DNA from 2 places in the Halomonas sp. H33-56 genome. Region 1 is predicted to be linked to the other one. Evidence: riboswitches for the same ligand, from Rfam matches in the RefSeq annotation. Region 1 holds a riboswitch; the other holds the start of a gene.
What was found. A riboswitch is a leader RNA that binds a small molecule or an ion and turns the genes downstream of it on or off. The one in region 1 is predicted to bind thiamine pyrophosphate.
Positions count from the first base shown of each region.

Region 2: it holds a riboswitch for thiamine pyrophosphate, as region 1 does, so the genes downstream of both, tenA (thiaminase II) here and NFH98_RS06710 (sodium:solute symporter family protein) in region 1, are expected to answer to the same signal.

Region 1 covers NZ_JAMSHP010000001.1:1,509,335-1,517,886, reverse strand. The annotation lists gene NFH98_RS06730 (hypothetical protein) at 1-711, opposite strand, end outside; gene NFH98_RS06725 (TolC family outer membrane protein) at 695-2,062, opposite strand; gene NFH98_RS06720 (sensor domain-containing diguanylate cyclase) at 2,539-4,218, opposite strand; gene NFH98_RS06715 (hypothetical protein) at 4,390-5,178, shown strand; TPP riboswitch at 5,238-5,340, shown strand; gene NFH98_RS06710 (sodium:solute symporter family protein) at 5,421-6,866, shown strand; gene NFH98_RS06705 (LLM class flavin-dependent oxidoreductase) at 6,982-8,271, opposite strand; gene NFH98_RS06700 (3-oxoacyl-ACP reductase) at 8,271-8,552, opposite strand, start outside.
Region 2 covers NZ_JAMSHP010000001.1:1,333,164-1,341,715, reverse strand. The annotation lists gene mdoH (glucans biosynthesis glucosyltransferase MdoH) at 1-1,707, shown strand, start outside; gene NFH98_RS05955 (hypothetical protein) at 1,907-2,611, opposite strand; gene NFH98_RS05950 (GSCFA domain-containing protein) at 2,608-3,666, opposite strand; TPP riboswitch at 4,430-4,583, shown strand; gene tenA (thiaminase II) at 4,665-5,333, shown strand; TPP riboswitch at 5,345-5,479, shown strand; gene thiC (phosphomethylpyrimidine synthase ThiC) at 5,557-7,509, shown strand; gene NFH98_RS05935 (acetate/propionate family kinase) at 7,794-8,552, shown strand, end outside.

The DNA.
Region 1 (8,552 bases):
GATCGCCTGTGCGCGCGACGTACAGCGCCACTCGCGAGCCAGCGACAACAAAAGGCCCGCCAGTTCGCCCAGACGTATCTCGGCCGGATGTAGATGCAGATTGAGGGAATCACGACCGGTATCGCGGCCCTGGCGCCGTTCCTCGATCCTCACGGTCAACGGTGGCCAGGGCTTTCGTGCCAGCGCATGGCTGACCTCGAGCTGTTCGATCAGGTCGCCGACGAGCGGGGGCATCGCCGCAAGCGTGCTCGCCATTGCATGGCGCACCGCCTCGGCGCTCTCGAGCAGGACATAGTCGGAGACACTGGCGTCGACGCCAGGGCGCCACTTCCACGCCTGGTACAGCGGGAAGCGACGCCCCGCCAGAGCCTTGTCCGGCAGCGGCGCTTCCCAGTACACCTTGGTGGTCGCCTCCTCCAGCCCGAGATGCAGATAGTGCGCCATCGTCTGCGTCGACAGTCCGGCGACAAAGGCCCTCCGGTCGCCAGGCGCCAGCGCCAGCGACTCCAGCAACCCCTCGAGGCGCACCGCAAGATCGTCGGCGTCAACGCCCTCGAGCGGCACACTGTAGAGCCTGCGCTGAGGAGCCCAGCGGGCGGGAGCGCACTTGACCGAGCGCTCGGCACTGTAGGGACGCGCGAGGCTATCGAGCCAGGACTCGATCAACGCCTGACGCTCGGCGAAGGCCCGGGGTTCAGTGCTGGAAGGCAAGGAGGTCCATCCGGTCATTCATATGGGCGTCGATCTCCGCCAGGTCTTCGCCATTGATGACGCCGGCGGCATGCTTCAGCCGCAGCACGCTGATCAGGTAGTCGTAGCGCGCACTGGCAAGTTCGCTGCGGGCGAAGAACAGATCGCGCTCGGCGTCGAGCAGTTCGAGCACCGGCATGACACCGGATTCATAGGCCACCTGGCGGTATTCGACGATGCGCTGGTTGGCGGTCAAGGACTCGCTGAGCGCCCTGACCCGGGACATGGCGGTGACGATACCCTCGAAAGCCGCACGTATCTCGCGGTCGATTTCTCGCCGCACCTGTTCGAGTCGAGCCTGCCCTGCCTCGATCAGACGGGTCCCTTCGCGCACCTCCGACGACACTCGCCCACCGCTGTAGACCGGCACATCGAGGCCGACCCGAATGGTCTGGGTCTCGACCTCGCTGCCGCCGCCGAACAATGAGCCCTCGGTCTCGTCATTGTCGTAGTCGAGACTCAGATCGAGGGTCGGATAGTGACCACCGCGACTCACCTTGACCTGCTGATTGGCCACTTCCACCGCCAGCCGTGCGGCTGATAGACGAGGATTGCGCTGCATCGCCAGCTCGATCCAGGCCTCGACTGACGACGGTTCTGGGCTCGCCAGCGTCAGGTCCTCATCGACCAGGCTAAGCTCCACCGGACGCACGCCGCTGACCTCGGCCAGGGCATTGAGGGCATCGCGCAGACGGTTGGCCACGTCCAGCTCGCGCGCCTCGACCTGCAGAAAGCGCGCCTGGGCGTCGAGCAGGTCGATCTCGCGAATCAAACCGTCCTCGAAACGCGCCCTGACCTGCTCGAGATTGGTCTGGACCTGCTTCTTTTCGGCCTGCAGGAAACTCAGGTTTTCCGAAAGGGCGAGTACCGCAAAGTAGCGTTCGGCCACCCGCAGGTAGAGATCCTGGCGCGAGACCTCGAGCTCGGACGCGGCCTGCTGGATCTCCAGCTTGGCCTGGCCAAAGGCCGCCCAGCGGGAATAGTCATAGATCGACTGCTCGAGCGAGACACCGTAGACGGTGGTCGGGTAGGACGTGCTGCCGCTGCCGTAGACCTCGTTGTCGGTACTGACGATGTCCTGGGAGATCTCGCTGCGCTCGACATTGACATTGATCTGCGGCAGCAGCGCTGAGCGCGCCTGATAGTAACGCTCATCGGTGGCCTGCTTACCATGAAAGTCGGCCTGAAACTGAGGATCGCTGTCCACCGCGAGCTCGTGAAGTTCCAGCAGACTTTCTGCCAGCACGGACGGAGCAAGCAGGCACGCCCACCCGCCCAACGCCAGGCCGAACGCAAGCTTGTTGAGATGCATGATGATTTTTCCCCTGCGCACCGGTGGGACAAACACCGGCATTGCGCAACTGCTTTGTAATATTTTATTAACAACGGATGTACGATATTACCCACATCTTTTGTAGGAACACAGCTCCCATCTACTCTTTTGCAGGCAACATGATCAACGCAGTATCGACGCAGTAGGAAACTACATCGCAAAAGATGAGAAAGTTCATACTCGCTATCGCATTCCGCCACCGAAGGGAATCGGGTAACACATTGAAACCTGGAAAGTTCCGAAATTACGCGGGACAAGAGACCATCTTCAGGTACACGGGAGCGGCGGCAGTCATGCGCCAAGCAGATTGCTTCAAGGCCTGGCAGCCGCTGTCACCTCAGCCCAGCCACCTGAGATTACCCAACCACCCACACTGATCCTTTCAGACTAGACCGAAAGAACGAGCAAAGTCCTACGTCAGCGATGACAACGCCGCACCTGGCGACACCTGGGCGCTATTCATTCAGGCTGGCAATGCGGTTGCGACCACTACGCTTGGCGCTGTACAGGCGCCGGTCGGCGCGCTCGAACAGCGGTGCAAACCCCTCCCCCTTGCGATACTGGCTGACGCCGATGCTGATGGTGATGCGAATCGTCTGTCCATCCGACAGGGTGATTTCCCCCCCTTCCACCGCGCGACGCACCCGCTCGGCCGCCTTGATCGCCTCGGGCAAGGCGGTGCGCCGCATGACCACCACGAATTCCTCGCCGCCGGTGCGCGCCACCAGATCGCCATCACGCAGGCAGTTGGCTACTGTTTGCGCCAGCCAGGTGAGCACCTGGTCACCGGCCGCGTGACCGAAACCATCATTGACCTGCTTGAAGAAGTCGATATCGACCGCGGCCAGCGAAAACACCATCCCGCCACTGTCGCATTCCTCGATCAGGCGGGTGACGTGGCGATCCAGCTGGCTTCGATTGGGGAGTCCGGTCAAGGCATCGGTCATCGCCTGGTCTTCCAGTTGATCACGTTCGAGGCGAATACGCTCGACCTCCATCTCGTTGGAAATGACACGTTCGACGGCCCCGACCAGTAGCCGGACCAACTCGATGTCGACCTCGCTGAAGGCGTGCCGGCGCACCGACGGACTGGAGAAGTTCAGGGTTCCCCATACCTTGCCCTGGATCCGCAGCGGTGCACCGATATAGGTCTCCAGCTGAAAGTTCTCGTAGCAGGGGTGGCCCTTGACTCGCTCGTCCTGCCCGGCGCGGTGGGTATGGAAGACGTCATCGGCGTCGAGGGTCAGCCGACAGTAGGTGTCACCCAGTGCAAAGCTATCGCCGGCCCCTACTGGCGCATTATCCGAGGCCGCCCAGCGCACCGTGTAACGCTCCCCCTCGACCTGACTGACCAGCGCGATATCCAGCTTCAGGTAGCTCAAGGCGTCACGCAGCAGCATGTCGACGATCTCTGATACTCCAATATCGGTGCGATTTACCCCGGTATGGACATCCCGCAACAGCTGGATCATCGAGCGATACTCGGAGACGTCCTGGATGATGGCGTAGAAGCCCATCACCTCATCTTCCACCAGGTCCGGCAGATAGTGGACCTTGAAGTAGATCTGGCGACCATCCTGGAGCACCAGGGAATCCTCGTAGCTGACCTCCTGCCCCGCCAGCGCCAGATCGAAACGTGGCCGGATCTTGGCGTAGGAGTCTGCATCGAGCACCGAAGACACCGGCTGCCCCATCAGCGCCTCGGCAGGCAGGCCGATGAAGTCGAGGTAGGCACGATTGTTGAAACGGAAGCAGAAGTCGCGGTCGACGTAGGCCACCATCACCGGCAGGTGGTCGGCCATCCGCGCGATGACACCGCGGCTTGCCTTCTGCCGAGCCGACAGTCGCAGCACCAGCCCACCATCGGCCAGGCGACAGCAGCTACCATCGCCCAGTTCCAGCGGCATCGAAGGCTTGGCAACGTGAGCGGCACCCCGGGAGACCCAGGCTTCAGCTACTGCCGCGGCCTCGCCAGGCAGCTCTGCCAGCCCCCGCCCGATCCAGACGTCTCCAGGCTCGCCCAGCACGCGCACGGCATCACCGACCACGTCGTGCACCTGCAACTCCGGCGTCAGGCGTACCAGCACCGTTCCGGACGACACCAATGCCTCTTCCACCCAGGCAAAACGCTCCATGAGGACATCTCCTTGCGTAAGCCCTGCCCTGGACCGGCAGCAGGTCAATACCCTGGCGGCTCGCGTGCCGTCTTCTCTAGCCTATGAAAAGATGCTTATAGATGCCGGATTATTTCGCTTGCCCGCTTCCACGTTATGCTGGCGTCGCCGACACCGCCGCGGGAGCTGCCCATGAACCACCAGGACCTTGTCGCCATCGAACACGCCCTGACGCTGGCCAATCGCGGGGATACCAGCTGGCTGTGCACGCGCCTGGACACCCCTGCTCCCGCCTTCCCCCACCTGAGCGTCACCAGCGATGCCGATGGCCCCAGGTACGCCGGACAGCCCATCTTGCTGACCCAGGCCCGGGACGGCGGCGCCTGCCTGGTCAATATCGACAACAACGCCAACGATGGCACCCCCTGTCTGGTCGAGCGCCTGTCACCGAGCAGCGAGACCCTGGTGCACCTGGAGGTCATCCATGCAACGCTCGCCGGCCAGCCATCGCTGATTCGCCGCGTCAGCCTGGGCAGTACGTCCATGAACCTGCAGCGACCCACACCAACCAGTCCGCTGGTCCAGATCGGCGACGACGTCGTCGAGGTGCTGATCCAGCCGGCCTTGCGTCTGGTACTGACCGGCCACTCCCCGGTCAATGCCGACCTGGCGCGCCAGGGGCAACGGCTCGGTTTCGAGGTCATCCTGTGCGCCCCAGACTACCCCGACACGCATCACTCGACAGCACCCCTGCCGGCAGGCGTCGAGTTCCAGCGCGCTCCCGCGGCCCCCTTCCTGCGCGGCGGCGGCGGGCACCGACGCACCCTGGTGATGGACGCCACCGACGCCTCGACCATTGCCCGAGCGAGCCGCGAGGCCTGCTGTCATGGCTATCTGGCGATGGCTGAAATCGATCCACGCCGAGCGGCGAACTGGCTTTACGATGGCTGGCACAGCCTGCGCACCTCGCCCACCGTCTGACGCCCCGTCGCTGCGGCCAAAGCGCCAATTGACAGCCATCGGAGGCGGTCCTACGCTGTGCGCATTCCTGGGGGAGCCTGACGGCTGAGATTCCGCATCACGCGGTAACCCTTTGAACCTGATCCGGGTCATGCCGGCGAAGGGAAGGATGGTTGCGTTATCTCCTCTTTCTTCCTGTCCGCCGCTCGTCCCGCCTGTCCACCGGTCCCTGCGGACAACGACAAGAAAGAGGTCTTCTTTCGATGATGCTCGATCCCACCTGGACGGCGCTGTGGCTTCTGCTGTGCGCCGCCATCTTTGCCATCCCCGGCCTGATCTATGCCCGACGTCGTCAGGGCGGCCTGGATGACTACATCTCGGCTCGCAACAGCCAGAACACCCGCGCCACGGTGTTGACCCTGGTGGCCACCACCCTGGGCACCTGGATCCTGTTCGGCCCCGCCCAGGCGGCCACCTGGGGCGGCATCGGCGCGGTACTGGGCTATGCGCTGGGTTCCATGGTCCCGCGCCTGGTGATGATCCCGCTGGGACGACGCATGCGTGAGCTGATCCCCGAAGGCCACGGCCTCACCGAGTTCGTGATCCATCGCTACGGGCGCACCATGTACGCCTTCACCCTGACGATCATGCTGTTCTATCTGTTCATCTCGCTGGCGGCAGGCCTCACCGCAATCGCCCATATGGTCACCCTGCTGGCGCCGATCCCGCTGTGGCTGACCGCCTGCGTAGTGATGATCGCGACCCTGCTCTACACCTTCTACGGCGGCCTGCGCACCACCATCTTCACCGACAAGGTACAGATGCTGGTGATCCTGCCGTTGCTGGCGCTGCTGCTGGTGTTCGGCTGGCAGGCCGCCGGCGGCGTCGCGCCGACGCTCGAGGGCCTGCAGGAACGTGCGCCCCAGTTGCTGGATGTCACCGATGCCGGTGGCCTGCGTGCCGGCCTGACGTTCTTTATCGCGGTGATGCTGACCGGCCTGTTCTACCAGGGCACCTGGCAGCGCATCTACGCCGCCCGGGACAGCAAGGTGTTGCGGCGGGGCTTCTGGATCGCAGGGCTGTTCAACTTTCCGGTGATCGTGCTGATGGGCCTGTTCGGCCTGGCGTTCGTCGGCCTCGGGCTCGAGGGAGACGGCTCGGTGGCGCTGTTCAGCGTGCTGCTGTCCGAGGTGCCGCTGTGGTTCGCCCTGGCCTTGATTCCGCTGGGTCTGGCCCTGGTGATGAGCAGCGCCGACACCACCGTCAACGCCACCTCCAGCATCATCGCCGTCGACATGCACCGGCTGCTGCCCCAGGCCAGCGAAGCCACCCTGATGCGCCTGGCACGCTGGCTGATCGTCGCCGCAGCGGTGCCGGTGACCTGGGTGGCAGCCCAGGGCTACAGCGTGCTCTATCTGTTCCTGCTGGCGGACCTGCTGTGCTCGGCGGCGGCCTTCCCGGTGTTCTTCGGTCTGTTCAATCGCCGCTACGACGGGCGCAACGCGGTCCTCAGCACCGCTGCAGGTCTGGTCGCCGGGCTGGCGATGTTCCCGTCCCCCAGCGGCGGTACCGCCACCCTGCTGGAATCCTTCCTGCTGGCGGCCTTCGTGCCGGTGCTGGTCTCGCTGGTGCTGATGAAGCTGCTGCCATCCCGCCAGGACTATGACTTCACCCGCATGGGCAGCCTGGTACGGCGCTTCCAGAGCTGACACCGCCACGCTGACAGCCTGGCAAGGCGTGATAAAAAACAGCGGGACGTGCTGACGCGTCCCGCTGTTGTCGTTTCAAGGCCTGGCGATCAGGGGCCCTGGCAGTTCCGGCTCATCAGCGCTCGCGACGCGCCAGCCCCAGGTGGTCGCGCAGGGTGCGGCCCAGGTACTCGCTTCGAAACAGCCCGCGACGCTGCAGTTCGGGCACGACCTGTTCGACCACGTCCTCGATGCTGTCCGGCAGCGACGGCGGCATCAGGTTGAAGCCGTCCGCCCCGCCCTGCTCGACCCAGCGCTGCATCTCGTCGGCGATACGCTCCGGGGTGCCGACCATGGTGCAGTGGCCGCCACCGGCGGCGAGCCGTCCCAGCAACTGGCGCAGCGTCGGTCGTTCGCTCTCGATGATCCGCAGAATCGTGGCGTAGCGCCCCTTGGGCCCGCTGAAGGCCTCCAGTGGCGGCAACTCGGGCACCGGGGCGTCGAGCTCCCAGTCGCTCACGTCCTGGCCGATGAACTGACTCAACTGGCGCCGTGAGCTGTCCACCGGCAACAGTTCGTCGAGCTCCCGCTGCTTGCGTCTGGCCTCCTCTTCGGTGGAGCCGACGTAGGTGACCAGCCCCGGCATGATCGCGACCTTCGGTCTGCCAGCGGCCTTTACCCGGGCCTGAAGGTCGCTGTAGTAGGCCTGGGCGGAGGGCAGATCGTAGGCCACCGCGTAGATGGCCTCGGCGTAGCGCGCGGCCAGGTCACGGCCCTGATCCGAGGCGCCTGCCTGGAACAGCACCGGGTGGCCCTGGGGCGGACGCGGCACCGTCAGCGGGCCATCCACCAGAAAGTGCTCGCCGTGATGATGGATGGGACCGACCCGGCTGGCGTCGACGTAATCGCCCTGGCGGTCCCTCACCAGGGCGTCGTCACTCCAGGAGTCCCACAGCGCCAGCACGGTATTGGCGAATTCCTCCGCCCGGGCATAGCGCTCGGCGTGGCTTGGCATGGCCTCGAGCCCATGGTTGCGCGCCTCGCTGTCGAACATCGAGGTCACCAGGTTCCAGCCCAGGCGTCCGCCGGAGATATGGTCCAGCGAGGCCAGCATGCGCGCAGCATGAAACGGCGTATAGAAGGTGCTGGAGACGGTCGAGATCAGCCCGATGTGTTCGGTGGCCCGCGCCATGGCCGCCAGCATGGTCAGTGGCTCCAGGGTCCACAGCGGGCCGTCGGCGACGCTGCCCACGGCGTGACCATCGGCGAAGAACACCGCATCGAAGCGACCCCGCTCGGCGAGCCGCGCCAGCTCCTCGTAGTAGCGGATATCGGCCAGGCGCTCGACGCTGGAACGGGGATGACGCCAGGCCGCCTTGTGGTGGCCACAGCCCATGATGAACAGATTGAGGTGCATGCTGGCCATCAGTCCTTCACCAGTCCGCCGTCGACCACCAGGTTCTGGCCGGTGACCGCCCGCGACCAGGGCGAGGCGAACAGCAGCGCGGCGTCGGCAAACTCTTGCGGCGTGGTCACCCGTCGCAGCGGTGTGCTGGCGGCGATCAGATCGAACACCGCCTCCGGCGTGGCGCGGGAGGCATCGGTGGTGCGCAACAGGCCGCCGGAGATCATGTTCACGGTGATGTTGTCCGGGCCCAGATCGTGGGCCAGGGTGCGCGTCAGCGACAGCAGCGCCGCCTTGGCGGC
Region 2 (8,552 bases), 180 kb from region 1:
AGCGCGCTGATCGGCTTCGTGCTCAACCTGACCGGGCGTGACCCGCTGAGCCTGAAGCCGCGCCATTCCTATCCCATGCGGCCCGAAGGCTCCCACTCCCGCACCGCCCTGGTGATGCCGATCCACAACGAGGACGTGCTGCGAGTCGCCGCCGGACTCGAGGCCACCTGCAAGGATCTGGATGACCTGCCGCAAGGCATCGAGGTGGAAGCCTTCGTGCTCAGCGACAGCACCGACGACGAGGTGGTGGCCGAGGAAAAGGCCGCCATGGCCGAGCTGCAGAAGCGCCTGGAAGGCCACTGCCAACTGCACTACCGCCACCGTGACAGTAACGTCGGACGCAAGGCAGGCAATCTGGGCGACTTCTGCACCCGTTGGGGCAGCCACTACGACTACATGCTGGTGATCGACGCCGACAGCCTAATGAGCGGCACTACCGTCATCGAGCTGATCGACGAGATGATGGCCAACCCGCGCCTTGGCCTGTTGCAGACGGTGCCGATTCCGGTGCGCCAGGACAGTCTGTTTGGCCGCGCCAATCAGTTCGCTGCTGCACTCTACTCGCCGATGCTGGCCAGCGGTCTGAGCTTCTGGCACGCCACCGCGGCCAACTACTTCGGCCACAACGCCATCATTCGCGTGGACGCCTTCACCGATGCCTGTGGCCTGCCGGAGCTGCCCGGCAAGCCACCGCTGGGTGGCGATATCCTGAGCCACGACTTCGTCGAGGCGGCGCTGCTGCGCCGTGCCGGCTGGCAGGTGCGCATGCGCACCGACCTGGGCGGCAGCTTCGAAGAGATGCCGAGTCATATCCTCGACTACGCCAAACGCGACCGGCGCTGGGTCCAGGGCAACCTGCAGCATATGCGCCTGCTCGGCGGGCGCGGACTGCACGTGCTCAGCCGTCTGCACTTCTTCTTCGGTGCCCTCGCCTACCTGTCGTCGCTGGTGTGGCTGGCGATTCTGGTGATCAGCACCATCGACGCCCTGATCCGGGCGCTGGTGCCGACCAACTTCTTCACCTCGAGTTCGCAGCTGTTTCCCGACTGGCCGATCGCCCCGCCCAACCTGATCATGCCGCTGCTGATCGGCACCCTGGGCATGCTGCTGATGCCCAAGGTACTGGGGCTGGTGCTGGGGCTGATCCAGAACCCGCAGGCCTATGGCGGACGGGCCCGGCTCGTCGCCAGCATGCTGCTCGAGACGCTGTTTGCCATGCTCATCGCGCCGCTGATGATGGTGTTCCACAGTCGTTTCGTGATTCAGGTACTGAGCGGCCGCACCGTGGCCTGGGATCCACAGTCCCGCGAGGGCCGCGCCCTGCCCTGGAAGGAAGCCTTTCGCCACACCTGGCTATGGTCACTGATCGGCGCCTTGTGGGCGCTGGTGACCTGGGCCTTCACCCCGAGCTTCTTCATCTGGCTGACGCCGGTGTGGCTCGGCCTGGTGATGGCCGCCCCGCTGGTCCGCTGGAGCTCCAGCCTGAGCATCGGCCGGGCCCTGAGGCGCGCCGGCCTGTTGCTGGTCCCGAGCGAGACCCGCCCCCCGGCGGTGGTAGGCGAGCTTCGCGTCGCCGAGGCACCACCGCCGCCGGCGACCCCGGCTGAGCCGCCACGGGAAATCCCCCGCGAGATGCCGGTGCAGTCCTTTCGCGAGCACGGCACGGAATCGGCGCCGGAGGTCTCCGGCGAGAAGCCCGTCGACTGAGCCGGTGCCGTGGCACAGCGTTGTGTCCTCCCCCTCCTTTTGCATCATCCGGAGGGGGAATCCCAGCGGACTACTACACGTCAAGCATAGTAGCGTGATCCATGATTCATCTGTTTGCCGCTGTCTGGTGGTAACGCTTTGCTCTACAAAGAGCGTTCTCCAGCTCCGGATAACACACATCCGCCAGGAAAACCCTTTGTCAATCTCTACTTAAAAAGCAGGATAGCCACTTTTTCCCGAACTCTTCGTTCATATGCCTGATATCATGGTCTGGATGCGCTTCCTCATCCATGGCATCCCCTACAGGCAATCTTTTACTTCCCTTCGAGAGCTCCCGCTCCGTAAAAAATCCGTTGACGATGGTATCAGCAGGCTGAGCGATCAACTCGGCATTGCATTTATCATACACTTCATCGTTCATCAACTTTATTCCGGACAGGTAGCTTTCCGGAGGATAACTTCTATCATCACCTTTCTTCCGAATAGGCAGGGGATTATGTCCAACATATATCTTTTTATTGGTCACGCTCCTGATCATTTCCATGATCTTCCAGGACGTCGTACCCTTGACACTATCCAGCACGGTTTGCTTTATTACTGCTGATGAAAAAAATTTTCCAGGTTCGACAAAAAAAACTTCCATCTGAAGTCCGTAAATCAAGAATAGATCATATTCAACGATATCAATCTCACTCTTGCCACCCGATGTATAGGTGATGGTCCTCTTTAATCTATCTGTTTTTGGAACCAGTTTATTATCGATGAGAATCAGTCCACCCAAGCCATTACTTCTAGCGGTAAAGAAGACAAGATTATATTCTTGATGCCACTCTGGCATCAGGTCCCAGGCTCTTTTCAAAGCACCAACGTGGCTATTGCCCAGCACACAAATATTTTTCTTCATTCCTTACCTCCAAAGGCGTCGAAGATCTCTTCTTCGCAAACCAGATCATTCATTTTCTTTACGCTACCTACCCTCTTGTTTTGTTTTCCGAAAATCTCAGCGCCAAACTTTTTCCTCAGAGAAGAAAAAAAATGATTCATCACAAAATCGACACCGTGGGGGTTAACACTTCGTTGATTGGGTTCGAAAAACACCCCCTTGAAAACCGGGCTGTTGATTATTTCATACGAAGGAAAATAATCCACATAATTACAACCTCTAGAAATCTGCCCAGCCACGGCACGCAACACTGACTTGGATTCCATTGTAGCGACGATCACGTTGTTCCTGGAGTTTGTCGCTACCAAAGGAACAGGGGAAACTGTCAATATAAAGCGTAACTCAGGATTCTCATGACGCATTATTTCTATGGCATCTCGCAGATCATTCATCACAGAGGGATACATCTGATTCTTGAACGCATGGATACCTTTCAGGTAGGTCCCTGCTGAAGTCCCGGGACACATCGGATACTCGTAGCCGTATTCCGAATTGAACCAGCTTTCAGTCAACCCTAGGGTGAAGACAAAGAAGTCTGATGAGAAGATGCATTCCCTAAACGCTTTTATTGTCTCCTCTCGAGAGAGCATTAACTCTTCTTTACTACAGAAACCCTCTGGTTCCACCACGGGGCGAAAGGGATCATAGAACCTTCCGTTCTTTTCCCAAATCTCCTCAGGCGGCTCTTTTATCCCTGTTGCCCACTCTACCCACTGCTTCAACAATGAGGTGGTGTATATATTCCCGGTTCTTGCCGAAAATATATTGTAATTGTATTTTTTTGCATTTTCCTGCGAGAGCCCCCTAGGTGGAGTTTCTGTCGAGACCCAGTTGAACCCTCTGCTATCAAGAGCGTTTCCAATATGTTGCGCAAAGCAGGAACCGAAGGTAACCACCCTACTATCCTTTGTGATCTTGAACTTTGGAGACCACAAATTGGATATGTCAAAAATCGACTTTTCTGATACAGCTTTTTTCCAGAAGGCACGGTCTGGAAGTGTCGAATATGGATTCATATTAATCACCTCAAACATAATATATAACATCGGTCGTGAACGAACAAAATTGATAACGTCTATCTTAAATCACACATTACCACGACGAATAGGAGTGTTTACGCCAACACTGGCATCTCGTCTTCCTTTCTAAAATATTTGCATAAAAAAAGATAGGCGAAATATTTGTCTATTGTGTTGAGAAACGAGCACTGACAACGGCCCCGGAGCCCTTCATAGAACCTTTCCCATGCACCATTTCCCTGCCCCACGGGTGGTTCAAAAGAGAACAAAGCAAGCATTTTTAGCTTCCATGAAAACTCGGCGAACCAATGCTTCCCATAAAGACGGGACCAACACACCTGTCACCTTCTGTCCTTCTTCACAAAGGAGTCATCAAGCGCACAACGACTGTCAGAATATCGATAAAACAAACGTACTTTTTTCACTCTAGATTCTCTCACATATTCTCTATCAGGCAGCCGCAAAACACGCAAATACAATCCAGAGAACATCCAAGAAAAACCACGCAAACATCCCTTTAAATAACAACAAAATCGTCGAAACTTTGTCGAATTGATCAATCAGGACTCTACTTCGCCACTTTTCCTCAATCGGATAAAATGCATTCTCAACCATGCGGAAACTTCTCCAGATATCTGGGCAGTTGCACTCTCGCGATATCGTGGAAACCTCCTCCCCCCAGCGGCGTATCTACTGATCGGGATCGGTTCTTGCCAAGCCGAGGTGGACTCCCTTCGAGGTCATGCTAGACTCGATCCAGACTCGCTTGACGGGGTGCCGGTGAATCCGGCTGAGATGGCGCAGGGCCAGGGTGACGAATCACCGGCCGCCAGCGCCGATCCCGTGGAACCTGATCCGGGTGCGGTGTGGCTTCACACCTTGAACCGGCGTAGGGAATCAGGCGGTGGTGACAGCCCCTGCGCGCGCACCTCCCTCCTTTCTCGTCGCCGTGTCCTCAGCCGCCGCACTCCGGATCCGCACCAACCGGAGGCAACATGGGCTACCGCTTTACCGATCTTGTCGACGCCTGCCGCGATGACTGGCACGCCTACATCGAACACGACTTCGTGCTCGCCCTTGGCCGTGGTGAACTGGCTGACGCCAGCTTCCGTCACTATCTGAAGCAGGACTATCTGTTTCTGCTGCAGTTCTCCCGGGCCTACGCCCTGGCGGCCTACAAGAGCCACAGCCTCGACGAGCTGCGCGGCGCCTTCGACGGCATGAAGACCATCCTCGACGTGGAACTCGGCCTGCATCTCGCCTTCTGCCGCGACTGGGGCATCGGCGAGGCCGAACTCAATGAGCTGCCCGAAGCTCGCGCTACCCTGGCCTATACCCGCTACGTGCTGGACGCCGGCAGCCGCGGCGACCTCCTGGACCTGCACGTGGCGCTGGCCCCCTGCATGGTCGGCTACGCCGATATCGCACGAAACCTCAACGCCCGTTCGGACACCCTGCGCGGTGCCGACAATCCCTTCGACGCCTGGATCGCCATGTACGAAAGCGACGACTTCCAGGCCGCCGCACGCCAGGAGCAGGCCTGGCTCGACGATCAGCTGGCCCAGGTATCCGGCGAGCGCTTTGCGCGACTGTCACGGATCTTCGCCGACGCAACACGACTCGAGATCGACTTCTGGCAGATGGGACTCGATCTAAGCGACTAACACAATCAGCACCACGCTTGACGGGGGGCCGCCAGAGGCGGCTGAGATCATGCAGCGCATGGGACCCGTTGAACCTGATCTGGGGGTAACCCCGATGCCATGGCATCGCGGTGAGGACCAGCGTAGGGATCAAGCGCTCACGGCCCAGGCCACGACGCCCCCTCCTTCCTCACGCGATGCACACAACAACGACAGCACCCAGTGCCGTGAGAAGGACAAGCCAATGCCGCTCGATCACCCCGTTTCCGCAAACAAACCCCGCCATAGCGCGCACTTCCTGGCCGAGACCGCCCAGGTCGACCAGGCCGCAGTTACGCCCCTGCCGGGTTCGCGCAAGGTCTATGTAAAGGGCTCCCGCGACGACCTGCGGGTGCCGTTTCGCGAGATTTCGCTGTCAGCGACCCGCACCTCCGGGGCCGACGAGGCCAATCCGCCGCTGCTGGTCTACGACACCTCCGGCCCCTACACCGATCCCCAGGTCGAGGTCGACCTGCGTCACGGGCTTGCCGAATTGCGCCGGCCCTGGATCGAGGAGCGCGACGACACCGAATGGCTCGATGGACCGACCTCGGACTACGGTCGCCGGCGTGCCAACGACCCGACACTCGCCCCGCTGCGTTTCGAACTGACCCGCACGCCGCGCCGCGCACGTCGTGGCGCCGACGGCAGCGCCGGCAATGTCACCCAGCTGCACTACGCCCGCCGCGGCATCATCACCCCGGAGATGGAGTTCATCGCCATCCGCGAGAACCAGCGTCGACAGGCCCTGGCCGATGACTATCGAGGCAGCGACGAGGTCGAGCGCATCCTCGGCCACCAGCATCACGGGCAGGGCTTCGGCGCCCGTCTGCCAGAGGAGATCACCCCCGAGTTCGTGCGCCAGGAAGTCGCCGCCGGGCGCGCCATCATCCCCGCCAACATCAACCACCCGGAAGCCGAGCCGATGATCATCGGGCGCAACTTCCTGGTGAAGATCAATGGCAATCTGGGCAACTCGGCGGTGACCTCCTCCATCGAGCAAGAGGTCGAGAAGATGACCTGGGGCATCCGCTGGGGCGCCGATACCATCATGGATCTGTCCACTGGCCAGAACATCCACGAAACCCGCGAGTGGATCATCCGCAACTCGCCGGTACCGATCGGCACGGTGCCGCTCTATCAGGCGCTGGAGAAGGTCAAGGGCGTGGCCGAGGACCTCACCTGGGAGGTGTTCCGCGACACCCTGATCGAGCAGGCCGAACAGGGCGTGGACTACTTCACCATCCACGCAGGCGTGCTGCTGCGCTACGTGCCGCTGACCGCCAACCGGGTCACCGGCATCGTCTCCCGCGGTGGCTCGATCATGGCCAAGTGGTGCCTTTACCATCACCAGGAAAGCTTCCTCTACACCCACTTCGAGGAAATCTGCGAGATCTGCAAGCAGTACGACGTGGCCTTCTCGCTGGGCGATGGCCTGCGTCCGGGCTCGGTGGCCGACGCCAACGACGAGGCCCAGATGGCGGAGCTCAAGACCCTGGGCGAGTTGACCCATATCGCCTGGAAGCACGACGTCCAGGTGATGATCGAAGGCCCCGGCCACGTGCCCATGCACCTGGTCAAGGAGAACATGGACAAGCAGCTCGAGTACTGCGACGAGGCGCCCTTCTATACCCTTGGGCCACTGGTGACCGATATCGCCCCGGGCTACGACCACATCACCTCGGGCATCGGAGCGGCGATGATCGGCTGGTACGGCTGCGCCATGCTGTGCTACGTCACCCCCAAGGAACACCTGGGCCTGCCCGACAAGGACGACGTCAAGACCGGCATCATCACCTACAAGATTGCCGCCCACGCCGCCGACCTGGCCAAGGGGCATCCCGGCGCCCAGCGCCGCGACAACGCCCTGTCCAAGGCGCGTTTCGAGTTCCGCTGGGAGGACCAGTTCAACCTGGGCCTCGACCCTGACACCGCCCGCGCCTATCACGACGAGACGCTGCCCAAGGACTCCGCCAAGGTGGCCCACTTCTGCTCCATGTGCGGCCCCAAGTTCTGTTCCATGAAGATCAGCCAGGAGGTCCGCGACTACGCCCGCGACAACGGCCTGGAGGGTGACGGCGACGCCGTCATGGCCGGCATGGAGGAGCGCGCCCGGGTCTTCCGTGAACAAGGCGCTGAGCTGTACAAGGAGGTTTGAACAAGGAGGTCTGAGACAAGCCATTCCCCGGCGCATCCCCGGGCAGCGTTCGACTGCCCGGGGATGCATGTCTTGTACGCCCGGTCCCAGCTCTTCCGCACAAAGTTAGACAAAAGTCTAATCCAAAGATTCATGCACTTGACGCTCATCACGGCTTCGTCGGATCCACCAGCAAAGCCGTTCGACTACCTCCCCAGGCCAGTTATTCGCGCCCCGGGGCGGTGCTAGATTCGCCGCCATCCCACGCATTCTCGCCTCACCAAGGCGTCTTTTCTGGAGATGGCATGAAAGCCCCGATTCTGGTGATCAACTGCGGCTCCTCCTCGATCAAGTTCGCGCTGATCGATCAGGCCCCCGACGCTCCCCGACTGTCCGGTATCGCCGAGCGCCTGGGTAGCCACGAGGCTCGCCTCAAGCTTGTAGACGAACACGGCAGCACCCGCGAGGTCTCGCTTCCCCGTGCGACCCACGCCCTGGCGCTCAAGACCATCCTCGAGCACCTTGACGTCCACCGGCCCATCGGTATCGGTCACCGGGTGGTACACGGCGGCGAGCGCTTCACCGCCGCCACCCTGCTCGACGACGCCGTGGTGCGCACCATTCGCCAGACCATCAGCCTGGCCCCCTTGCACAATCCGGCCAACCTCGACGGTATCGTCGCCACGCGCCGGCTGTTCGAGGATCTGCCTCAGGTGGCGGTGTTCGATACCGCCTTCCACCAGACCCTGCCGCCCCACGCCTACCGCTACGCCATCCCCGAAGAGCTCTACAGCCGACACGGCATCCGTCGCTACGGCTTCCACGGCTCGAGCCATGCCTACGTGACCGGACGCCTGACAGAAGTCAGCGCCCGTGGTGAAGGCGGCTGGCTGATCGCCCACCTGGGCAATGGCTGCTCCGCCACCGCGGTATGGGCCGGCAGAAGCCTGGACACCAGCATGGGCATGACCCCGCTGGAAGGCCTGGTGATGGGCACCCGCAGCGGTGACGTCGACCCCGGCCTGCACCTGCACCTGGCGCGCCAGCTGGGCATGTCGCTGGAG